One region of the Micromonospora sp. LHW51205 genome, then DNA from elsewhere that is predicted to be linked to it. Evidence: riboswitches for the same ligand, from Rfam matches in the RefSeq annotation. Region 1 holds a riboswitch; each other region holds the start of a gene.
The links. Region 1 has a riboswitch for cobalamin ahead of DQE82_RS15700 (peptidase). Riboswitches for the same ligand answer to the same signal wherever they lie in the genome.
Positions count from the first base shown of each region.

Region 1 (6,649 bases):
CGAGCTGGGAATCGACAGCCGGCCGGTGCTGGTCGGGCCGGCGACATTCCTGCTGCTGGCCAAGCCCACCGAGGCCCGCGGCGAACCGTTCGACCGGCTGACCGACCTGGTCGACGTGTACGCCGGCATCCTGCGATCCCTTGCCGCGGCGGGCGTGCGATGGGTGCAGCTGGACGAACCCGCCTACGTCGCCGACCGGAGCGCCGCCGAGATCGACGCGCTGCGGGAGGCGTACACCCGGCTCGGCGCGGTGGAACAGCGGCCGGCGATCTTCGTCGCCACCTATTTCGGCGAGCTCGGTGACGCGCTGCCCGCCCTGCTCGACACGCCGGTCGAAGCGGTCGGCGTGGATCTGGTGGCCGGGCCCGGCAACCTGCGGCGGCTGGCCGGTGCGGGACCACTGCGCGGCAAGACGATCGTGGCCGGCCTCGTCGACGGCCGCAACGTCTGGCGTACCGACCTGCGGGCCGCCGTGGCGGCCGGTGCCGCCGTCACCGCCCTCGCCGACCACGTCGCCGTGTCCACCTCGTGCTCGCTGCTGCACGTGCCGGAGGACCTGTCCGCCGAGACCGCTCTCGACCCGGCGCTGCGTCAGCGGCTCGCCTTCGCCCGGCAGAAGGTCGATGAGGTCGTCCGGCTCGGCCGCGCGCTGCGCAACGGCACCACGTCCCTGCCCGAGCCGCTGCCGCCCACCCCTGCCGCCTGGCGCGACGACACCGTACGCGGTCGGCTCGCCGCGCTGCGCGCCACGGATCGGCAGCGCGGCGCGTACCCGGAGCGTGCGGCGGCACAGCAGGCCCGGCTGAACCTGCCGCCCCTCCCGACCACGACCATCGGATCGTTCCCGCAGACCGACGAGCTGCGCCGCGCGCGTGCCGAGCACCGGGCCGGGCGTCTCGACGACGCCGCCTACACGCAGCGGATGCGCGCCGAGGTCGAGCACGTCGTCCGGCTCCAGGAGCGGCTGGGCCTGGACGTGCTCGTGCACGGCGAGCCGGAACGAAACGACATGGTCCAGTACTTCGGCGAGCAGCTGGACGGGTTCGCCGCCACCGAACACGGCTGGGTCCAGTCCTACGGCTCCCGATGCGTGCGTCCGCCCGTCATCTACGGCGACGTGGCACGCAGGGCGCCGATGACCGTCAACTGGTCCACCTACGCGCAGTCGCTGACCGACCGGCCGGTCAAGGGCATGCTCACCGGCCCGGTCACGATCCTGGCCTGGTCGTTCGTCCGCAGCGACCAGCCACTGGCAGACACTGCGGACCAGGTCGCGCTCGCCCTGCGCGACGAGTGCCGTGATCTCGAGGCAGCCGGTATCCGGGTCATCCAGGTCGACGAGCCGGCGCTGCGTGAGACGCTGCCACTGCGCAGGGCGGACCAGAAGGCGTACCTGGACTGGGCAGTCGGGGCGTTCCGCCTGGCCACCTGCGGAGTCGCCGACGACACCCAGATCCACACCCACCTGTGCTACTCGGAGTTCGGGGAGGTGATCACGGCCATCGACGCCCTCGACGCCGACGTCACGAGCATCGAGGCATCCCGCTCCCGGATGGAGGTCCTCGACGACCTCGCCGCGATCGGATACCGCCGGGGTGTGGGGCCCGGCGTCTGGGACATCCACTCACCCCGGGTGCCGTCCCACGACGAGGTCGTCGGCGCGCTGCGCCGGGCCGTGGCCGCGGTGCCGGCCGAGCGGCTGTGGGTGAACCCCGACTGCGGCCTCAAGACGCGCGGCTATCCCGAGGTCGAGGCGTCCCTCCAGCACCTGGTCGCCGCCGCGGCCGAGCTGCGCGGACGCTGAGCCGCCGGCCGGGCGGAACGCCGCGCCGTTCCGCCCGGCCCGGGCCCGGTTCAGCCCTTGACAGGCCGTGCCCGGAGCGCCGAGGCTGCATGAAGTGATGTATGTCGATGTTACGGGGGCATGATGCGACGCAGGATCTTCGCGCTGGCTACAGCAGCCGCGGTCGTCGTCGGCGGGGCCATGACGATGGCGCTGCGGCCGGCCTACGCCGCGACGGCGTGCACGGTGGACTACACCATCACCCGGGAGTGGTCCAGCGGCTTCTGGGCCGAGCTCACCGTCACCAACCTGGGCGCTCCCGTCACCGACTGGTGGCTGCGGTTCCGGCAGGCGAACGGTCAGACGATCACCATGGGCCTCGACCGGCTGCCGGACGGATACACGCTGGGCAGCGGCGAGATGTATCCGATGACCATGCTCCGTCCGCCGGCGGGATCCACGCTGCCGACCGGCGCCTCGGTGACGGTGCGGTTCGGCGGCAACTACCAGGGTGCCGACCCCGAGCCGACCGACTGGGTGTTGAGCGGCCAGCCGTGCGACGGGGACGGCGCCGACCCGACCGGCTCGTCGCCGCCGCCGGCCTCGGGGAGCCCGCGGCCCAGCCCACTGCCGGGCGGGCCGTCGGTGGCGCTCACCTCGCCCCTGCCCAATGACTTCTTCGCCGCGCCGGGCGTCATCCCGATCCGTGCCGAGGCCACGGCGGCGCCCGGCCGGCGGATCGAGCGGGTCGAGTTCCGCGAGCGCGGCAGGCTGCTCGCCGTGGACACCACCGCGCCGTACGCGTTCGACTGGCGCGGCGTGGCGGCGAACAGCGGCACCCGCGTCACCGCCACCGCCTACGACAGCAGCGGCGCCCAGGCCACCGCCGAGGTCCGCGGCATCCGGGTGCTCCCGCCGCAGGCGCCCGGCGCCGCGCCTGCGCTGAAGGCGTTCGGCAACCGCATCCTCACGGTCACAGCCAGTCCGAGGCCGTACCGGCCCCGTGGAATCATCCGGTCGGCCGCGCCCGGCGAATGCGCATGGGGACCGATCCACTGGGACGGCCCGGTCGACGACGCGTCGGTAGGCGCGCTGCGGGCCCGCGGCGTCAACGCGGTACGGGTCGTGCTGAGCGACGCCTGCTACGCCTACACCGGCAGCCCTGCCGATCGGCAGAACCGCGTCGGCTACCTCGACGAGGCGGCCCGGTACGTCGACCGGCTCGTCCGGGCCGGCATCACACCCGTCGTGTCGCTGCGGCAGAGCGACATCTCCGCCACCCGCACGTTCTGGAGCGCGGCGGCGGAGGTGTTCGGCGACGACAACGCAGTGGTCTTCGACATCTCGCCGTACGACTTCCCGGCGGCCGGCGGCACCGATCCCGCGGCGGTCTGGACCTGCTGGCGCGACGGCGGTACCTCGTGCACGGGCACCGGCCTGCCGCCCTTCGGCGTGCAGGAGCAGATCCGCCTGCTTCGCGTCCAGGGCTCGTTCAACCTGGTCCTCGCCGCCGGGATCGACGGCGGCAACGATCTGAGCCGGTGGCTGGAATATCGCCCGGCTGACCCGGACGGCCGCAGCGTGGCCGCCGCCTGGCGCGTCGACGACCGCTCGGCCTGCGCCACGCCGGCCTGCTGGCGGTCCACGCTGCTCCCGGTCGCCGCCCAGGTGCCGCTGGTCGCCACCGACGTCAGCGCCGGCTCGGGGGCGCCGACGTTCGTACCGCGGACTGTCGCCTGGCTCGACCAGCACGGCATCGGCCACCTGCGCCGGTGACCGGGGGAGGGGAGGTCGCGGCCGGAGGGCCGGTCAGACGGCCGTGCGCGCCCACTGCTGGTTGGTGCCGCTGCCTCTCCTACCCGTACGACCCCTCGACCGGGTCGGCGTGGGCGGGACATCGCACATCGAGCCGTCCATCGACGTTCATCCAACAGATCGGCGTGCGTAAGCTCCGCACGGTCGGATCCATGGAACCTACGGAGGAGGTTCCATGGATCGTCGAACGATGTTGCGGGCCACTGTTGTCGGTGCGGGCGCTGTCGCCCTGCCGTTCACGGCGTGGTCGGCGGCGTACGGAGCCCCGGCACAGAACGCGGCGGGGCCCTACGGTGGGCTTCAGGCAGCCGACGCCAACGGCATCCAGTTGCCGGCCGGGTTCACCAGCTCGATCGTCGCGCGGTCCCGGCGGACGGTGCCGGGGACGTCGTACACCTGGCACGACGCCCCGGACGGCGGCGCCGTGTTCCCGAACGGCACCGGCTGGATCTACGTGTCGAACTCCGAGGTGTCGGCCGGTGCGGGTGGCGGCGCCTCGCGACTCGTCTTCAACTCCAGCGGGGCCGTGGTCGGGGCGTCGCGGATCCTCTCCGGCACCAACAACAACTGCGCCGGTGGCAAGACGCCCTGGAACACCTGGCTCTCCTGCGAGGAGGTGTCCCTGGGCCGGGTCTTCGAGACGTACCCCCTCGGCGGGACCGCGGTGGCGCGTCCCGCGATGGGCCGGTTCAAGCACGAGGCGGCCGCGGCCGACCCGGTCCGCCGGGTCGTCTACCTGACCGAGGACGAGACCGACGGCAAGTTCTACCGCTTCGTGCCGGCTACCTGGGGCGACCTGTCCGCCGGAACCCTCCAGGTCCTCCGCGCCGGTACGGCCACCTCCGGCACGTTCACCTGGGCCACGGTGCCCGACCCGGACGGCTCGCCCACCCCGACCCGGCAGCAGGTGTCCGGCGCGAAGACGTTCAACGGTGGCGAGGGCTGTCACTACGCGGACGACACCGTCTGGTTCACCACGAAGGGCGACAACCGCGTGTGGCAGGTCAACCTGGCCGCCGGCACGTACGAGCTCGCCTACGACGACAACCTGGTCAGTCCGGGCGCCCCTCCGCTGACCGGCGTCGACAACATCACCGGGTCCACTGCAGGTGACCTCTACGTCGCCGAGGACGGCGGCAACATGGAGATCTGCATGATCACGCCGGACGACAAGATCTCGGTCTTCCTGCGGATCACCGGACAGAGCGGTTCGGAGATCACCGGGCCGGCGTTCACCCCGGCGGGGGACCGGCTGTACTTCTCCTCGCAACGCGGCACGACCGGCTCGTCGTCCGGCGGCATCACCTACTGCGTCACCGGTCCGTTCCGCCGTTGACCGGCTCCCGGTCCCGCCGGCAGTGACCACACGGTGAGGGACGCCCGGTCCTCACCGGGCGTCCCTCGCCGGCGTGCTCCACGCGGACGCGCCGGGACGACGGCTTCTCGACGTCGGGTGTGAAACCGCCGACTCCGCCGGCCGTCACGGCACGTGGCCGGTTCCTGGCGCATTGACATCGGCGCACCGGCCACAGCAGACTGTCGCGACAACTCAACCACCGCGTGTACGTGCGGGGGAAGACCGGTCGAAATCCGGCGCTGGCCCGCAACGGTAGGCCGCCCAGAGAACTCTGCGGCGGCGAGCCCGAATACCCGTCGTACTCGTGCAACCGCTCCCCACCCGTCGTGGCCCACGGGTCGGAGTCCCGGACGCCCCCGCGTACTGCGGTCGTCCGGGCTTTCGACGACCGCCGGGCCGGAAAGGCGCTTCCGATGGTCGTCCGCCGAAGCCGGCACCGCCTGCTCGCGCTCCTCTGCGGCGTACTCGCCGCCCTCACCCTCACCACACCGGCCGTCGCCGCCCCCGATCGCGCCGCCCTCACCCGCCCGGAGGCCGCCGCCGGCTGGCTCGCCCGGCAACTCGTCGACGGCGAACGCTTCGAGGCGGTCTTCGACGGTGTCGCCTACCCCGACCAGGGGCTGACCCTCGACGCCGTGTTCGCCTTCGCCGCCGGCGGCGTCGCCGACGACCACGGCGCCGGCGCGCTGGCCTGGGTCACCCGGCCGGACATCCGCGACGGCTACCTCGGCGACGGCGTCTCCGAGGCGTACGCGGGCGCGACCGCCAAGCTCGCCCTCGCCGTGCAGGTGCGCGGTGGCGACCCGGCCGACGTCGGCGGGGTGGACCTGATCGCCCGGCTGCGTTCGCTGCAGACGCCGGCCGGCCGGTTCAGCGACCGGTCCGCGTACGGCGACTACAGCAACGCGTTCAGCCAGTCCTTCGCGCTGCTGGCGCTGGACCGTACGGCGGCCGGGGCGCCTCCGGCGGCGGCCGCCTGGCTGGCCGGCATCCGATGCCCGGACGGCGGCTACCCGCTGCTGCCCGCCCAACCGGTCTGCACGTCCGACGTGGACGCCACCGCGCTCGTGACGCAGGCGCTGCGCGCCGCGGACCGTCCGGCCGACGCCGCCGCCGGGCTGCGCTGGCTGGTGTCCGTTCAGCGTGCCGACGGCGGCTTCGCCAACGCGGCCGGCACACCGAACGCCAACAGCACCGGCCTCGCCGCGCAGGCCCTGCGCGACGGTCACCGGCTGCCGGCCTGGGCGCGGTCCCGGGCGTTCCTCGCCGGACTCCAGGTCGGCTGCGCCGGGGCGCCCGCCGACCGGGGCGCCGTCGACTTCGACGGTGGCGGCTTCGACCCGGCCACCGCGCCCCGGGCCACCGCCCAGGCCGTCCTCGGTCTCACCGGGATCGGGTACGCCCGTCTGTCCGCCGCCGGCGCCGACCCCGGCGCACCGGCGCTCGCCTGCCCGTGAACCGCCTCGCCGCTCACCCGATCACAGGAGGACCCGTGTTCCGTCACCGTCCCACCGCCCGCACCTGGATGGCCGGCCTGCTGGCCGCCGTCGTGGCCGGCGTCGCGCTGACCGCAGTCGAACCCGCGCCCCGGTCGGCGCACGCCGCCGCCTGCGCCGGCACCTCGGGAGTCACTGTGGTCGTCGACTTCGCCGCGCTCGGCGGCGGCGTCCAGGTCGCCTGTGCGCCGGGCGATC
Region 1 is NZ_QMEZ01000003.1:803,689-810,337, reverse strand. It holds gene metE (5-methyltetrahydropteroyltriglutamate--homocysteine S-methyltransferase) at 1-1,804, shown strand, start outside; gene DQE82_RS15710 (Ig-like domain-containing protein) at 1,925-3,559, shown strand; gene DQE82_RS15705 (alkaline phosphatase PhoX) at 3,774-4,934, shown strand; cobalamin riboswitch at 5,135-5,271, shown strand; gene DQE82_RS15700 (peptidase) at 5,369-6,412, shown strand; gene DQE82_RS15695 (hypothetical protein) at 6,481-6,649, shown strand, end outside.

Region 2 (7,528 bases), 390 kb from region 1:
AGGAACGCCGCCAGTCTCCGGCCGCCGGGCGCGGCGGCGAACGTGAACAACGCGGCGGCGGTCAGCCCGGTCCAGGCCAGGTGCGCGGCGGGCGCGGTGAGACCGCGAACCAGCAGCGTCCGCTCGACGGCGCCGAGGTTGCCCTCCGACCCGACGAACGCGGCGAACGCGTACCCCATGGTCTCCAGTGCGGCGAACCCGGCGCCGGAGGCCACGCCGATCACCAGGCCCTGCGCCGGTGACCGGTGCCGCCGCCACAGCAGCAGGATGCCGGCCGGCACGATCAGCTTCGCGGTCTCCTCGGCCAGGCCGACGAGCGCCATCGGCAGGACGCCGAGGCGGTGCAGCGTGCCGTACTCCAGCCAGCCGGCGGCGACCACGCCGACCACGCCGCCGAGGAGCGCGGCGACGCCGACGACGGAGCCGGGGACCGGGCGGCGGGCCGGCCGCCCCTGGGCGAAGGCCAGGAACGTGGCGGGCGCGACGCACGCGCCGAGCACGATCAGCGCTGGTACGAACGTGACGGTGCCGGTGCCGGACAGTGTCTCCAGCACCAGCAGGTGAAGCCCGACGCCGACGAGCAGGACCGCCACCCACGCCCAGCGGCGTCCGGTATTCCCCATACGCCGAGTATCGCGCCCGGCGGCGAGCGCCGGCATCGGGGGTAGGCACTGTGGACAGTGAGATCCATGCGACACGCCCGACACGACATCTGGTGTTGCCCAACCGCCCCCACCGCCATATATGGTGGTGCCGCAGCTGGTTCGGCCGAGCCCTCCGGGGCGGGGCCGAGGCAAGAGGGAACCCGGTGGAAATCCGGGACTGCCCCGCAGCGGTGAGTGGGAACGACAGCCGTCAACAGCACTGGGCCACCGGCCTGGGAAGCGACGGCCGGTAGGCGACCGGCGACCCCGGTCGGGCCCGCGAGTCCGAAGACCTGCCAGCGCGCCGTGCGCCTCCGCGTACGGCGGCCGGAGGTCGCGCGGGACGACCGACGCCAGCAGCCGGGCCGGCCGCGCCGTGCCCGTTGGCGTCTCCCGCCGTCTCCAGACGGTGACAGCGAGGAGAGGTCATGACTGTCGTGCAGGAAAGCCCGCCAGCCACCGGCGGCGGGTCCGAGGCCCGCCGGCCGGCGATGCGGGTACGCAAACGGGACGGCGACACCGAGCCGGTGGACGTCGGCAAGATCGTCCGGGCGGTCGAACGCTGGGTCGCCGACCTGGACGAGGTGGACCCGCTGCGGGTGGCCACCAAGACGATCAGCGGGCTCTACGACGGGGCGACCACCGCCGAGCTGGACCGGCTGTCGATCCAGACCGCGGCGGAGCTGATCGGCGAGGAGCCGCAGTACTCGAAGCTGGCGGCAAGGCTGCTGGCCGCGTACGTGGACAAGGAGGTCCGCGGTCAGGGCGTGGCGAGCTTCAGCCAGTCGATCGCGTACGCGCACGGGCTGGGGCTGATCGGCGACGAGACGGCCGCGTTCGTCGCCCGGCACGCGCGCAAGCTCGACGACGCCGTGGACCCGGACGGCGACAGGCGGTTCGAGTACTTCGGACTGCGCACTGTCGCGGACCGCTACCTGCTGCGGCACCCGCAGTCGCGGCTGGTGGTGGAGACGCCGCAGTACTGGCTGCTGCGGGTGGCCTGCGGACTGTCCCGCACCCCGGGCGAGGCGGTCGGCTTCTACCGGCTGATGTCCAGCCTGGCCTATCTGCCCAGCTCCCCCACGCTGTTCAACTCCGGCACCCGGCACACCCAGATGTCGTCGTGCTTCCTGGTCGACTCGCCGCGCGACGAGCTGGACTCGATCTACGAGCGCTACCACCAGGTGGCGAAGCTGTCGAAGTTCTCCGGCGGCATCGGCATCGCCTGGTCGCGGGTGCGCGGCCGGGGCGCGCTGATCCGGGGCACGAACGGCCGGTCCAACGGCATCGTGCCGTTCCTCAAGACGCTCGACGCCGGGGTGGCCGCGGTCAACCAGGGTGGCCGGCGCAAGGGCGCGGCCTGCGTCTACCTGGAGCCGTGGCACCCGGACGTGGAGGAGTTCCTGGAGCTGCGGGACAACACCGGCGAGGAGTCCCGGCGTACGCACAACCTCAACCTGGCCAACTGGATCCCGGACGAGTTCATGCGCCGGGTCGAGGCCGACGGCGAGTGGTCGCTCGTCGATCCGTCGGACGCCCCGGAGCTGCCCGACCTGTACGGGGAGGCGTTCGACGCCGCGTACCGGGCGGCGGAGAAGAACGCGGTCCGCACGGTACGGGCCCGGGACCTGTACGGGCGGATGATGCGCACGCTCGCGCAGACCGGCAACGGCTGGATGACGTTCAAGGACGCCGCGAACCGGCTGTCCAACCAGACCGGTGAGCCGGGCAACGTGATCCACCTGTCCAACCTGTGCACCGAGATCCTGGAGGTGAACGACGACGCCGAGACGGCGGTGTGCAACCTCGGCTCGGTGAACCTCGGTGCCCACGTCACCGCCGACGGGGTGGACTGGGAGCGGCTGCGCGCCACGGTCCGCACCGCTGTGGTGTTCCTCGACCGGGTGATCGACATCAACTACTACCCGGCCGAGCAGGCGGCTGCGTCGAACCCGCGCTGGCGGCCGGTCGGGCTCGGCCTGATGGGGTTGCAGGACGCGTTCTTCACGCTGCGCCTGCCGTTCGACTCCCCCGAGGCGAAGGAGCTGTCCACCCGCGTGCAGGAGGAGATTTTGCTGACCGCGCTGGAGACCTCCGCCGGGCTGGCCGAGCGGTTCGGGCCGCATCCGGCGTACCCGCAGACCCGGGCCGCGAAGGGTGACCTGCACCCGGACCTGTGGGGCGCGGAGCCGGCGCAGGCCGGACGGTGGGCGGCGCTGCGTGAGCGGATCGCCGCAGGCGGGCTGCGCAACTCGCTGCTGGTGGCGATCGCACCGACCGCCACCATCGCCTCCATCGCCGGCTGCTACGAGTGCGTCGAGCCGCAGGTGTCCAACCTGTTCAAGCGCGAGACGATGTCCGGGGAGTTCCTCCAGGTCAACACGTACCTGGTGCGGGAGCTGAAGGCGCGCGGGCTGTGGACGCCGCAGGTCCGCGACCGGATCAAGCGGGCCGAGGGCTCGGTGCAGGACATCACCGAGCTGCCCGCGCCGGTGCGGGAGCTGTTCCGCACCGCCTGGGAGCTGCCGCAGCGGGCGCTGATCGACCTGGCCGCCGCGCGGGCGCCGTTCGTCGACCAGTCCCAGTCGCTGAACCTGTTCCTGAGCGCGCCGACCATCGGCAAGCTGTCCTCGATGTACCTGTACGCCTGGAAGGCCGGGCTGAAGACCACCTACTACCTGCGTTCCCGTCCCGCCACCCGCATCCAGCAGGCCACCGTCGCCCCGGTGCCCGCCCCGGTGCCCGGCGTGGTCTCCGCCGTGAGCGACGACGAGGCGCTGGCCTGTTCCCTGGAGAACCCCGAGAGCTGCGAGGCATGCCAGTGACCACCACCGCACCGACCCGGCACATGCTGCTCGACCCCGGCATGGACCTGACCCTGCGGCCGATGCGCTACCCGCGCTTCTTCGACCGGTTCAAGGACGCGATCAGGAACACCTGGACGGTCGAGGAGGTGGACCTGCACTCGGACCTCGCCGACCTGGCGAAGCTGTCCCCCGCCGAACGGCACCTGGTGTCGCGGCTGGTGGCGTTCTTCGCCACCGGCGACACGATCGTCGCCAACAACCTGGTGCTCAACCTCTACCAGCACGTCAACTCGCCCGAGGGCCGGCTCTACCTGTCCCGGCAGCTGTTCGAGGAGGCGGTGCACGTCCAGTTCTACCTGAACCTGCTCGACACGTACGTGCCGGACGAGAAGGAGCGCTTCGCCGCGTTCGCCGCGGTGGAGAACATCCCGTCGATCGCCCGCAAGGCCGAGTTCTGCTTCCGGTGGATCGACTCCATCTTCGAGCTGCGCGAGCTGCGGACCCGCGACGACCGGCGGGCGTTCCTGCTCAACCTGATCTGCTTCGCCGCGTGCATCGAGGGCCTGTTCTTCTACGGCGCGTTCGCCTACGTCTACTTCCTGCGGTCCCGGGGCCTGCTCAACGGGCTGGCCTCCGGCACCAACTGGGTGTTCCGGGACGAGTCGATGCACATGGCGTTCGCGTTCGACGTGGTGGAGACCGTACGCGCCGAGGAACCGGACCTGTTCGACGCCGAGATGGAGAAGCAGGTGAAGGAGATGCTGGCCGAGGCGGTGGAGTGCGAGGTGAGCTTCGCCGCGGACCTGCTGGGCCAGGGCGTGCCGGGGATGTCGCTGGCGGACATGCGCGAGTACCTCCAGCACGTGGCCGACCGGCGCCTGGCGGTGCTCGGCATCGCCCCGATGTACGGCAGCGCCAACCCGTTCGCGTTCATGGAGTTGCAGGACGTGCAGGAGCTGTCCAACTTCTTCGAGCGGCGGGTGTCGGCGTACCAGGTCGGCGTGACCGGCAGCGTCACGTTCGACGACGACTTCTGACCGCCGCCCCCGCCCCGGCCGTCACGGCCGGGGCGGGGCCGGGCTCTCGCCGGGCAGCGCCGCCGCCCGCACCCGCCCGATCAACGCCACCACGGCGAGCGCCAGCACGGCCACCACCACGAACGCGGTACGCAGGTCCAGCGCGCCGGCGAGCAGGCCGATCACCGGCGCCGCGAGCAGCGCGCCCGGCCACTGGCCCATCGCCACCACGGAGACGCCCTCGCCGGACGTGAGGCCCGGCTGCTCACCGGCGAAGCCGAGCACCGTCGGGGTCACGCACGCCAGGCCGAACCCGAGCAGTCCGAACCCGGCCATCACCGCCGCCGGATGGGGGTACGCCACCGGCAGCGCCACGCCGGCTGTCGCGACCAGCGCGGACAGCCGGACGAAGCGGATCCGCCCGACCCGGCCGGCCAGCCGGTCGCCGAACAGCCGGGCGACGGTCGCGGCCAGCGAGAGACAGGTGTACGTGGCCGCGGCGAGCACCGCCGTGGCGCCGGCCACCTCGGTCGCGTACAGCGCGCTCCACTGGGCGCCGGCCATCTCGATGAACGAGGCGAGGAAGGCGATCACCGCGAGCAGCAGCAGTTGCGGGGTGAACCGGTCACGCAGCCGGCGCCGCGCCTCGCCGTCCTTGGTCTCCTGGCGGGGCGTGTCGGGCAGCCAGCGGTGCGTGGCGATCAGCAGCGCGCCCAGCAGGACACTGGTGACGGCCATCTGCGCCGACGGCGACATCCCGATCGCCGCGGCCCCGGTGCCGCAGAGGCCGCCGACCAGCATGCCGATGCTGAAGCCCGCGTGGAACGTGGACAGGATGGGCCGCCCGTACCGCTTCTGCACCTCGACCGACTGGGCGTTCATCGGCGTGGCCAGCAGGTTCGCCGCGAAGCCCCAGACCGCGAGGCCGCCGACCAGCGCCACCACAGTGGTGGACGCGGCCAGCAGCGGCGCGTTGAGCAGGATCAGCGCGGCCCCGGCCAGCGCCAGCCGGCGGGTGTTGATCCGGCTGATCAGCACCGCCACCACGACCAGGGAGACCAGCTCCCCCGCGTTCGTGGCGATGTTCGCCAGGCCCCAGCCGGTGTTGCCGACCCCTACCGCGTCCCGCACCTCCGGCACGCGGGCCGACCACCCGCCGATGGCCAGGCCCATGATGACGAAGAGCAGCGCCACCGACCAGCGGGCCCGTACGGCCGAGCGGGGCACCGGCGGCGCGGGCTGCTCCGTCGTGTGCTGGTTCGTCGAGGTGTCCGTCATGGTCGTCGTACCTCTCTGGGATCGGTCCGTCGGAACTCCTACCCGATCGCGTGGTCGAGGAAGCACGCACCGTCAGGAAGGCGTACCCGTTCCGGTGTGGTGCCGGGGTCGGTGACGAGCGCCGAGACCACCGCGACGTAGTCGTCGATCAGCCCGCGTACCAGGTCGTCGCCGAAGACACCCCGGTTGCGGATCACCACGCCGCCGGCCCGGTCGTCGTCCACCACGACGATCGGTGAACCCCGCTTGACCCAGACGGGCAGACATTCGGGCGGCACGTCGGCGGCGACCACCGGCGGCGGGGTGCCGGGCGCGGCCCGGGCGGTGATGTCGACCGGCTCCACCCGCAGATCCGGGTAGTGCAGCACCGGCGACGCCGACGCGGCGGACTGGAACCAGGCGTCGAACAGGTGGTTGTCCGGCCAGGGGCGGATCGCCGCGAAGCCGGGACGGACCGCCCGGGCCAGCCGGTGGTACGCGGTGGCGTGCGCGACGGCCCCGGCCAGCGAGGCGTGCGCGGCGCCGACCACAGCGCTCATCGGCGCGTCCGGCGCAACGTCGACCGGCAGGTAGACGTTGTTGGTGAACTGCCCGACGAGCTGCCGGGACAGCGGGCTCTCCCGGCCCAGCGTGGTGGTGCCCAGCACCACCCGGGACCGGCCCGCCCGCCGCGACAGCAGCACCAGGTACGCGGCGAGCAGCAGCACGTACGGGCTGGTGCGGGCCCGCCGTGCGGCCGGGCGCAGCCGCGCGGTGATCTCGGGCGGGAACGCGAAGCGGGTGGCCACCTCGGCGCTGAGCGCGACGTCCGGCGCCGGCGGCGACGCCGGGAAGAGCTGGTACGGCTCCACCGGCCGCAGCCGGTCCCGCCAGTACGCGGCCCGGGCGGCGGCGTCGACGCCGTTGCCGGACTGCTCCGCCTCCTGGAGCGCGGCGAGCGCGGCCGGGTCCACGCCCAGCGGCGGCTGCGGGTCGGCCGCGCCGAGCCGGGCCGCGTACGCGTGGCACAGGTCCTCCACCACGACGCGGCACGACCAGCCGTCGGAGACCATGTGGAAGAAGCAGAGCGCGAGCACGTGCTCGGTCGCGGAGAGCCGGACCAGCGCGGCCCGCCACAGCGGCGCCCGGCCGGGGTCGAACGCGTCGTTGCGGTGCGCGTACGCGATCTGCTCGACGCGGGCCTGCTGCTCGGCCGGCGGCAGTCCGGACAGGTCGACGTACTCCAGCGGCGACTCCACGTGCGGCAGGATCCGCACCTCGGGCTGCACGCCGATGCGGTCGAACCGCATCCGCAGCGCGTCGTGCCGGTCCACCACGTCCTGCATCGCCTGCCGCAGCACGTCGACCCGCAGCGTGCCGCGCAACCGGCGGAACTCCACCACCACGAGCCGTGAGGCGCCGGGACGGGCCGGGTCGAGCGCGGTCATGAACTCCCACATCATCTGCTGGCCGGGGGCCAGCGGGTACGTCGTCGGCACTGCCACTCCCCCCGTCAGGCCGCCACCGGCGGCGTGGCCACCGGCGCGATCTGCCGGTGGTCCGTCTCGTCCGGCTGGTAGTCCGCCTCGTCCGGCGCGCGGAAGCCGGTGAAGAGCAGGTCGGGACGGCCGAGCCGCAGCGAGGTGACGAACGCGGCCCCGTCGAAGAGCGTCTCGATCGCCGCGCAGGCCGCCGACTCGGCCACCGCGCGCGGTCCCCGGTCGCCGCCGAGCCGGCCGGGCGTCTTCGCGGCGATCACGGCGGCCGCGACGGCCGGCACCGCGAGCAGGCTGCGTCCCCCGCT
Region 2 is NZ_QMEZ01000003.1:408,496-416,023, forward strand. It holds gene DQE82_RS14200 (PrsW family glutamic-type intramembrane protease) at 1-623, opposite strand, end outside; cobalamin riboswitch at 744-960, shown strand; gene DQE82_RS14205 (ribonucleoside-diphosphate reductase subunit alpha) at 1,073-3,469, shown strand; gene DQE82_RS14210 (ribonucleotide-diphosphate reductase subunit beta) at 3,460-4,488, shown strand; gene DQE82_RS14215 (MFS transporter) at 4,510-5,745, opposite strand; gene DQE82_RS14220 (condensation domain-containing protein) at 5,784-7,223, opposite strand; gene DQE82_RS14225 (glycosyltransferase) at 7,238-7,528, opposite strand, start outside.
Region 2: linked by a shared signal. The riboswitch ahead of DQE82_RS14205 (ribonucleoside-diphosphate reductase subunit alpha) and the one ahead of DQE82_RS15700 (peptidase) in region 1 are both predicted to bind cobalamin.

Region 3 (7,528 bases), 400 kb from region 1:
GGACACCGAGCGCGACGAAGGCGACAGCGCAGAGCCGGTCGACCCGCCGCGACCAGCGGCTGTCGCCCCAGCGGCGGGCGAACCGCCCGGCGCCCAAGCCGAGAGCCAGGTCCACGGTGAGCTGCACCGCGACGAACAGCGCGCCGAGCAGCACCAGCTGTGCCGCCACCGGGCCCGCGTCGGGCCGGACGAACTGCGGCAGGAACGCCACGCTGAACAGGATCATCTTCGGGTTGAGCAGGTTCGTGAGCAGCCCGCGCCGGAACGCCCGCCCGGCGCCGCCGCCGTCCGCCCCGTCCGCCGCGACGCCGGGCCGGCCCGTGCCGCGCAGCGCCCGCAGGCCCAGCACGATCAGGTACGCCGCACCGGCCCACCGGATCGCGGTGAACAGCACCGGGGACGCGGCGATCACGGTGGCGAGTCCGGCCACCACGGCGGCGACGTGCACCGCCTCCCCGGCCGCGACCCCGAGCGCCGCCACCGCCCCGGCCCGCGCGCCGTACCGGGTGGCGTTGGCGAGCACGAACATCATGTCCGGCCCGGGGGTGAGCATGAGCACCACGATCGCGGCCAGGTATCCCGCGAGCGTGGCCGCCGACAGTCCGAGCACGCCTCAGCCCTCCTCGGCGCCGTCGAGCAGCGCCCGGCGCAGCGCCAGCCGGTGTTCGCGCCGGATCTGCGCCTCCCGGTAGCGCCGCCGGTCACCGTCGGTGCCGGGCAGCAGCGGCGGCACCGGCCGGGGCTGGCCCTCGTCGTCCACGGCCACCATCACCAGGTGCGCGGTCGCCACGTCCACCGGCGGCACCGCGCGGTCCCAGCGGTCCGCGCTGACCTTCACGGCCACCTCCATCGAGCTGCGGCCGGCCCAGGTGATCCGGGCGTCCACGTGCACCACGTCACCGACGCGGACAGCGCGCAGGAAGGCCGTCTCGTCGATGGCGGCGGTGACGGCCGGTCCGTCGGAGTGGCGGGCGGCGACCACCCCGGCGACCGAGTCGATCAGGTTGAGGATCCGGCCGCCGTGCACCGTGCCCATCAGGTTGGTGTGGTGCTGGTCCATGATCTGCGACAGGGTCAGGTGCGACGCCGACGGTGGTCGGCCGGTGAGGGTGATGGCATCGGTCACGGTGCGGTTCCGTCCTCGCAGAAGCGGACCGCCGACCGGACGGGGGAGTTGCACGTCGAGGCACGCCGACGGCTCCCGCCCGGCGTGTCACCCGCCCGACCCACCCGCGAGGTCGACGGCAGCGCGCACCGGTGGTACGCGCGACGCGGGCAGGTCTTCGGACTCGCGGGCCCGACCGGGGTCGCCGGTCGCCTACCGGCCGTCGCTTCCCAGGCCGGTGGCCCAGTGCTGTTGACGGCTGTCGTTCCCACTCACCGCTGCGGGGCAGTCCCGGACTTCCACCGGGTTCCCTCTTACGACACCCGGCCGTCGCCGACCGGGTGAACCAGCGCTCCCGGCAGCCTAACCCAGCCCCGACCCGCCCTCGCCGCGACCCGCGTTCCGCCCTTCGGCGCACTGCCCCCGGCCGTCCCACAGGCGCGCAGGCTCCGGCACACCCGGTGCCGCCCCGCATGCGCCGTCCGCATGGCGGGACGTCTCTCCCGCTCATCAGGAAGCCGGGCGGACCCGCGTCAGCGGGCGACGGGTCAGGAGGCGCGGCGGCGTCGAAGCAGTAGCGCGGTCACGCCGGCTGCCGCCACCGCGGCGACCGCTCCGCCGACCAGCAGGCCCACCGGCAGACCTTCGTCGGCGTCGGCCGAAGCGTCGGCGCTCGCCGGAGAGGCGTCCGCGCCTGCCGCAGCGCCCGCCGAGACGTCCGCGGAGGCGGCCGGCGAGGGAGTGGCCGGTGACGGGGTGGCCGCCGGGGGAGCGGCCGGGTCGGCGACGGTGAAGCGGTACGAGCCCTGGACCGGGTGGCCGTCGCGCGAGACCACGCGGTAGGCGACGGTGTAGGTGCCGTTGGCCAGCGGCTCCTCGATCGTCACCGTGCCCGTCGCGCCGTCCACGGCGGGCGCGCTCGCGGGCACCTGACGGTCGGTGGAGTCGCGCAGCGTGATGGTGGTGAAGGCCGGGTTGAGTCGCTGCAGGAACCGCAGCGTCACCTGCGTCGGCGCGGTGGTGAGCCGGGCGTCGCGGGCCGGCGTGGCCTCCTGCAGCGAGTTGTGCGCCGCCGCGGGCGTGGCCGGGACCAGCAGCAGCGCCGTGGTGAACAGCGCGGCGAGGAGTGCGGAGACGGTACGGGTACGCATGACGCGCCTTCCTGGTCGTGGTCAGCGTCGTGGTCAGCCGAGCAGTTGCTGGCCGATCCAGCCGCCCTCGGGGCAGCCGGGCGGTACGGCGAACACGGCGGAGCCGATCGGGGTGGTCCACTCGTTGAGCAGGTCCCGTTCGGCCAGCCGCCGCTGGATGGGCAGGAACTGCCGGGCGATGTCGGCCTGGTACGCGGCGAAGACGAGCCCGCTGTCCGCGTGTCCCTCGGCGGTCGGCGCGCCGTCGTAGTTGTAGGGCCGGCGCAGGATCTTCTGCCGGTCGTCGGTGACGCGGGCCCGGGTCAGGTGCGAGAAGTCCGGGATCACGGTGAGCCCGTCCGGTCCGAGCGCGGCGAAGTCGGGCTCGTCGTGCTCCGCCTCGCCGGTCAGCGGCGCGCCGGTGTCGAGGCGCCGGCCCACCGCGAGTTCCCGGTCGGCGCGGCCGAGCAGGTCCCACGTCTCCAGGTTCATGCTGATCCGGCGCACCACCAGGGTGGTGGAGTCGCGGAGCCAGTCCGGCCCGTCGGTCACCCAGACGGCGGTGTCCGCCGACACGCCGGGCTTCGGGTTGGCGGTGCCGTCGAGCTGGCCGAACAGGTTGCGCTGGGTGCGTCCGGGCTCGGCGCCGGCGGCCCGGCGGAAGCCCTGCTGCACCCAGCGGACGGTGGCGAACGGGCGGCTGTCCTTGGTCAGGACCCGTTGGGCGTGCGCGACGGTGAGCGGGTCGTCGGCGCAGATCTGCAGCAGCAGGTCGCCGCCGGACCAGCGGGGCTGCAACCGGTCGATCCGGAACGCCGGCAGGTCGGCCACCGACGTGGGGCGGCGGTCGTCGAGCCCGGCGGCGGCGTAGAGCCCGGGGCCGAAGCCGAACGTGACTGTCAGCCGGGCCGGCAGCAGGCCCAGTTCCGGCTCGGTGTCGGCCAGCGCCGGGCGACCCTGGGTGAGCCGGGCGGCGTCGTCGGAGAGCAGTCGCAGCATCCGCCCGAGCGCGGCCCGGTCTGTGTCCGGGCGCAGCGTGAACGCGACGAACGCGGCGTGCGCCTGGGGCTCGGTGGTGACACCGGACTGGCGCGCGCCGTGGAACGGCTCGACAGCGCTGCCGACCTGGGCCACCGGGACGGCGTCGTCGGGGCGTACCCCGTGGGAACGGAGGGCGGCGAGGGCACCCGCGCCGGCCAGCGCGCCCCCGGCGGCCGCCGCGCCGCCGGTGAGCAGGCCGCGCCGGCTGACCCGGCGCGCGGGCGCGCCGGTTCCGGTCATGACGCGGGGCTCGCGCCGTGTCCGGGCGCGTACGTCTCCTGGGCGCCGGTGAACGGCTTGGCCACCGCGGTGAACGTCTGGGTGCGCCCGTCGGCGAAGGTGAGCGTGACGTCGAGCTGGTCGCCGGGGCGCACCGGGCGGGTCAGGTCCATCAGCATGAGATGGTCGCCGCCGGGCTCCAGCGCGGCCTGGGCTCCGGCGGCGACCACGACGCCGCCCTGCTTCTGCCGCATCGCCATCTTCCCGTCGGTCATGGCCATCTCGTGGATCTCGGCCCGGGACACGTCGGTGGTCACCCCGGTGATCGTGACGTCGGCGTCGCCGTCGTTGACGAGCGTGGCGAACGCGGCGGTCATGCCCTTGTCGGCGGCCTTCACCCACGGGTCGCGGATCGTCAGCACACCCGCCGTTGCGCTCGCCGGGGCCGAGGCGGGCGCCGACGCCGACGGCGCGGTTGTGGGCGTGGCGTCGGCGGAGCCGCAGGCGGCGACGGACGCGGCCAGGACGGCGGCGCCGATCAGGGCCGCCGTGCGTGGGAAGCGTCGGCTGGTGGTGCTGGGCATGCGGTCGTCCCCTCGAAGATCCGGTGTTCGTACCGTTGGTCGGGGCGGCGCCGCGGATAGTTCCGGCCCGGGGAGTCGGTCGCGTCACATGCCGGCCGGGCTCACCGCGACCGGGGACCGGGGAGCGCCCGGAAGGCATAATGGTTCCGGGTGTCACGTGGCGCGCCGGGCGCGGCCGTGGCCGGAGAGGGCGCCCGGACGAGGGAGGCGGACGGTGACGGCGACGACCGGGGCGACCCGCAACACCCGGCAGCGCGCCGAGGTGCTGGCGCTGCTGCGGGAGCTGGACGGCTTCCACAGCGCGCAGCAGTTGCACCAGATGCTCGTGCAGCGGCAGGCGAAGGTGGGTCTGACCACCGTCTACCGGACGTTGCAGCTGCTCGTCGACAACGGCGAGATCGACTCGGCGCGGCTGCCCGGCGGCGAGCACCTCTACCGGCGGTGCAGCCAGAGCCGCCATCACCACCACCTGGTCTGCCGCCGCTGCGGCCGTGCGGTGGAGGTGGCCGGCCCGGCCGTGGAGCGGTGGGCCGACCAGGTCGCCGCGCAGCACGGTTTCACCGACGTCGGGCACACCCTGGAGATCTTCGGCACCTGCGACCGCTGCGCCGCCTGAGCCACCGCCGCGGGCGGGCGGTGACCCGCCCGCGCCGGACCGCCGGTCAGCAGTTGCGCAGCGCCGGTGACTGGTTCAGCAACTGGCCGCGGCTGGAGGTGAACCGGCGGTACGCCTCGGAGCCGGCCGCGCCGGGGCGGAAGGCTGCCACCCGGTGGCAGTTCTGGAACGCCAGCGTGATCCCGAAGTGCCGCTCCAGCCCGGCGCGGATCGCGTCGCTGGCCATCGCGCGCAGCAGTTGCCCGCGCTCGGCGTCGCCGGGCGGCGGCACGACGTTGTCGGCGAACTCGGCGTCGGTCGCGGCCAGGTCGGCGGCGACCCGGCTGACCGTCTCCCAGGCGTACGGCAGGGAGTCGCGGACACAGGCGACGAACGCCTCCTCGTCGACGGGACCGGTCTCGGCGGCGTGCAGCAGGGCGGGCGGAACGGTGAGCGACATGGGTCCTCCGGCAGCTCTAACGAACACGGTTTCCATTACCATCTGAGCACACCATGTCACCGGACGACCGTCAAGGACCGGCGCACGCGAAACGGCGGACGGACCCGAAGGCCCGTCCGCCGTGTGACGTCGCGGAACGTGTCAGCGCAGGTGCGCCTCGATCGCCTCGATGACCCGGGGCCGCAGCTCGGCGGCGCGGATCACCGCGTCGACCGAGCCGACCTCGACCGCCCGCTGGATGCTGTGCACCCGGTCGAACTCGGCGGCCACCTCGCCCAGCTTCTCCGCCCGCACCGACCCGCGCAGCTCGTCCAGCTCCGCGCTGAGCGTGGCCCGCTCGGTACCGGTGGCGGACGCGACCCGGCCCTCCAGCTCGCGTACCCGGGAATCGGCCGCGGTGCGGGCGGCGACCTCACCGGCGAACACCACGGCGGCGGCCGGCGCGCCACCGAGCACCGAGGCGAACGACCCCTCGATCGCCAGCACCGTCATGTCCGGGTTGAGCGCCTTGGAGAAGACCACGAACGCGCCGCCGTGATAGCGCGAGATCACGCAGAACACGATCGGGCCGCGGAAGTTGACGATCGCCCGGCCGATCTCCGCGCCGTACTCCAGCTGGAGCTTGCGCATCGACTCGGGTGAGCCGTCGAAGCCGGACAGGTTCGCCAGCACGACCAGCGGCCGGTTGCCGCTGGCCGCGTTGATCGCCCGCGCGGCCTTCTTCGACGAGCGCGGGAACAGCGTGCCCGCGGTGTAGGTGTCCGGGCCGTCGGTGGGCGGGAAGCCGTGCCGGGGCACCGACCGCGACTCGATGCCGAGCAGGCACACCGGGATGCCGCCCAGGTGCACGTCCTGCACCACAGCGGTCTCCGCGTCGGCCATGCCCGCCCACCGCTCCAGCACCGGATGGTCCTGGTCGGCGAGGGCCCGCATGACGGTACGGATGTCGAACGGCTTCTTGCGGTCCGGGTTCGCGGTGGCGGAGAAGATCTCGCCAACCGTGGCGAAGTCGCTTCCGGCCACCGCGTGCGGGTAGCCGCAGATGTCCCGGTCCACCGGGTCCATGGTGACGGCCCGGCGCGGCGCGTGCTCGCCCGGCACGACGTACGTGTGGTCGTAGTGCGCCATCAGCACGTCCCGCGCGCCCGGCAGGTCCGGCGCCCAGTACTGCGCCTGCCCGTTCGGGCCCATCACCCGGTCGTAGCCGCCGATGCCGAAGTTGTCCTCGGCGGACACGCCGCCGGAGAAGTCCAGCGACTGCTTGCCGGTGAGCACCATCGCTGAGTCGGGCGTCATGACCAGCACGCCCTTGGTGTGCATGAGCATCGTCGCCTCGGCGTTCCAGTACGGCTGGGCGCCGACGTTGATGCCCGCGACCACGATGTTGATCTCGCCGCCGTCCTGGGTGAACTCGACGATCCGCTTCAGCGCCGCGGCCACCCAGTCCATGTTCTCGGTGCCGGAGGTCATCGAGATCCGGGCGCCGGCGCTCAGCGCGTACCACTCCAGCGGCACGCCCATCCGCTGCGCCAGGTCCAGCGCGGCGATCACCCGCCGGCACTCCGGCTCGGACAGCGCGCCCAGCGACTTGGTCGGATCGCCGAGCAGCACCACCCGGGTCACGCCCTGCGGGTGGCGGGGCGTCGGCGTGGTGACCACGCCGGCCACGATCGCCGCGCTGTTGCGGCCCTTGGGCCGGTCCACCGGCACCAACTGGTGGTCCGCGTCCAGGTCGTGCTCGACGAAGTCGCCCAGCAGCCCGGTCAGCTCGTACGGGTAGACGGTGTTGCGGCTGGCCGCCCGCAGCACCTTCAGCCGGTACTCGTCCAGCGGCTCGACCGGCTCGCTCGGCGGCTCACCCACGTCCAGCCGGGCGTGCCCGGTGACGTCGAAGGTGATCCGCACGCCGACCTTGGTCAGCTCGCCGGTACGGCGGTCGCGCTGGCGCGCGATGAACAGGATCTCCTCCAGCTCCGCGCCCACCGTGGTGGGGCGTACCCGGCCGGCGATCAGCTCCATCTCCTCGCGGGTCAGCTCGCTGGGCGGCCACACGTAGATGACGATCCGGTTGGTCGGGAACCGCGACTTCGACGGCCGCCGCGACTGCGCCCGGCGGATCGAGTCGATGCAGGCCGCCACCGTGTCCTCGGTGGTGGGCAGCGACACCAGGCGGCCGTCCTGCTCCCGCAGCCCGGTCAGGTCGCGTACCTGCGCGAACGCGACCAGCCGCTGGTCGGACGGGTTCTGCCGGGCCACCGCCTGGAACAGGTAGACCTCCTCGTCCAGCGACGGCAGGCGGGTCAGGTCGAACTCGCGCAGCCGCTCCAGCTGCATCCGCTGCGCGATGTGCGGGTGCAGGCCGCGGATCAGGCGCTCCTCGGCCATCCCGTCCGC
Region 3 is NZ_QMEZ01000003.1:400,711-408,238, reverse strand. It holds gene DQE82_RS14195 (LysE family translocator) at 1-610, opposite strand, end outside; gene DQE82_RS14190 (acyl-CoA thioesterase) at 614-1,126, opposite strand; cobalamin riboswitch at 1,257-1,458, opposite strand; gene DQE82_RS14185 (copper resistance CopC family protein) at 1,654-2,256, opposite strand; gene DQE82_RS14180 (Dyp-type peroxidase) at 2,290-3,516, opposite strand; gene DQE82_RS14175 (copper chaperone PCu(A)C) at 3,513-4,079, opposite strand; gene DQE82_RS14170 (Fur family transcriptional regulator) at 4,294-4,695, shown strand; gene DQE82_RS14165 (SCO5389 family protein) at 4,742-5,134, opposite strand; gene DQE82_RS14160 (carboxyl transferase domain-containing protein) at 5,276-7,528, opposite strand, start outside.
Region 3: linked by a shared signal. The riboswitch ahead of DQE82_RS14190 (acyl-CoA thioesterase) and the one ahead of DQE82_RS15700 (peptidase) in region 1 are both predicted to bind cobalamin.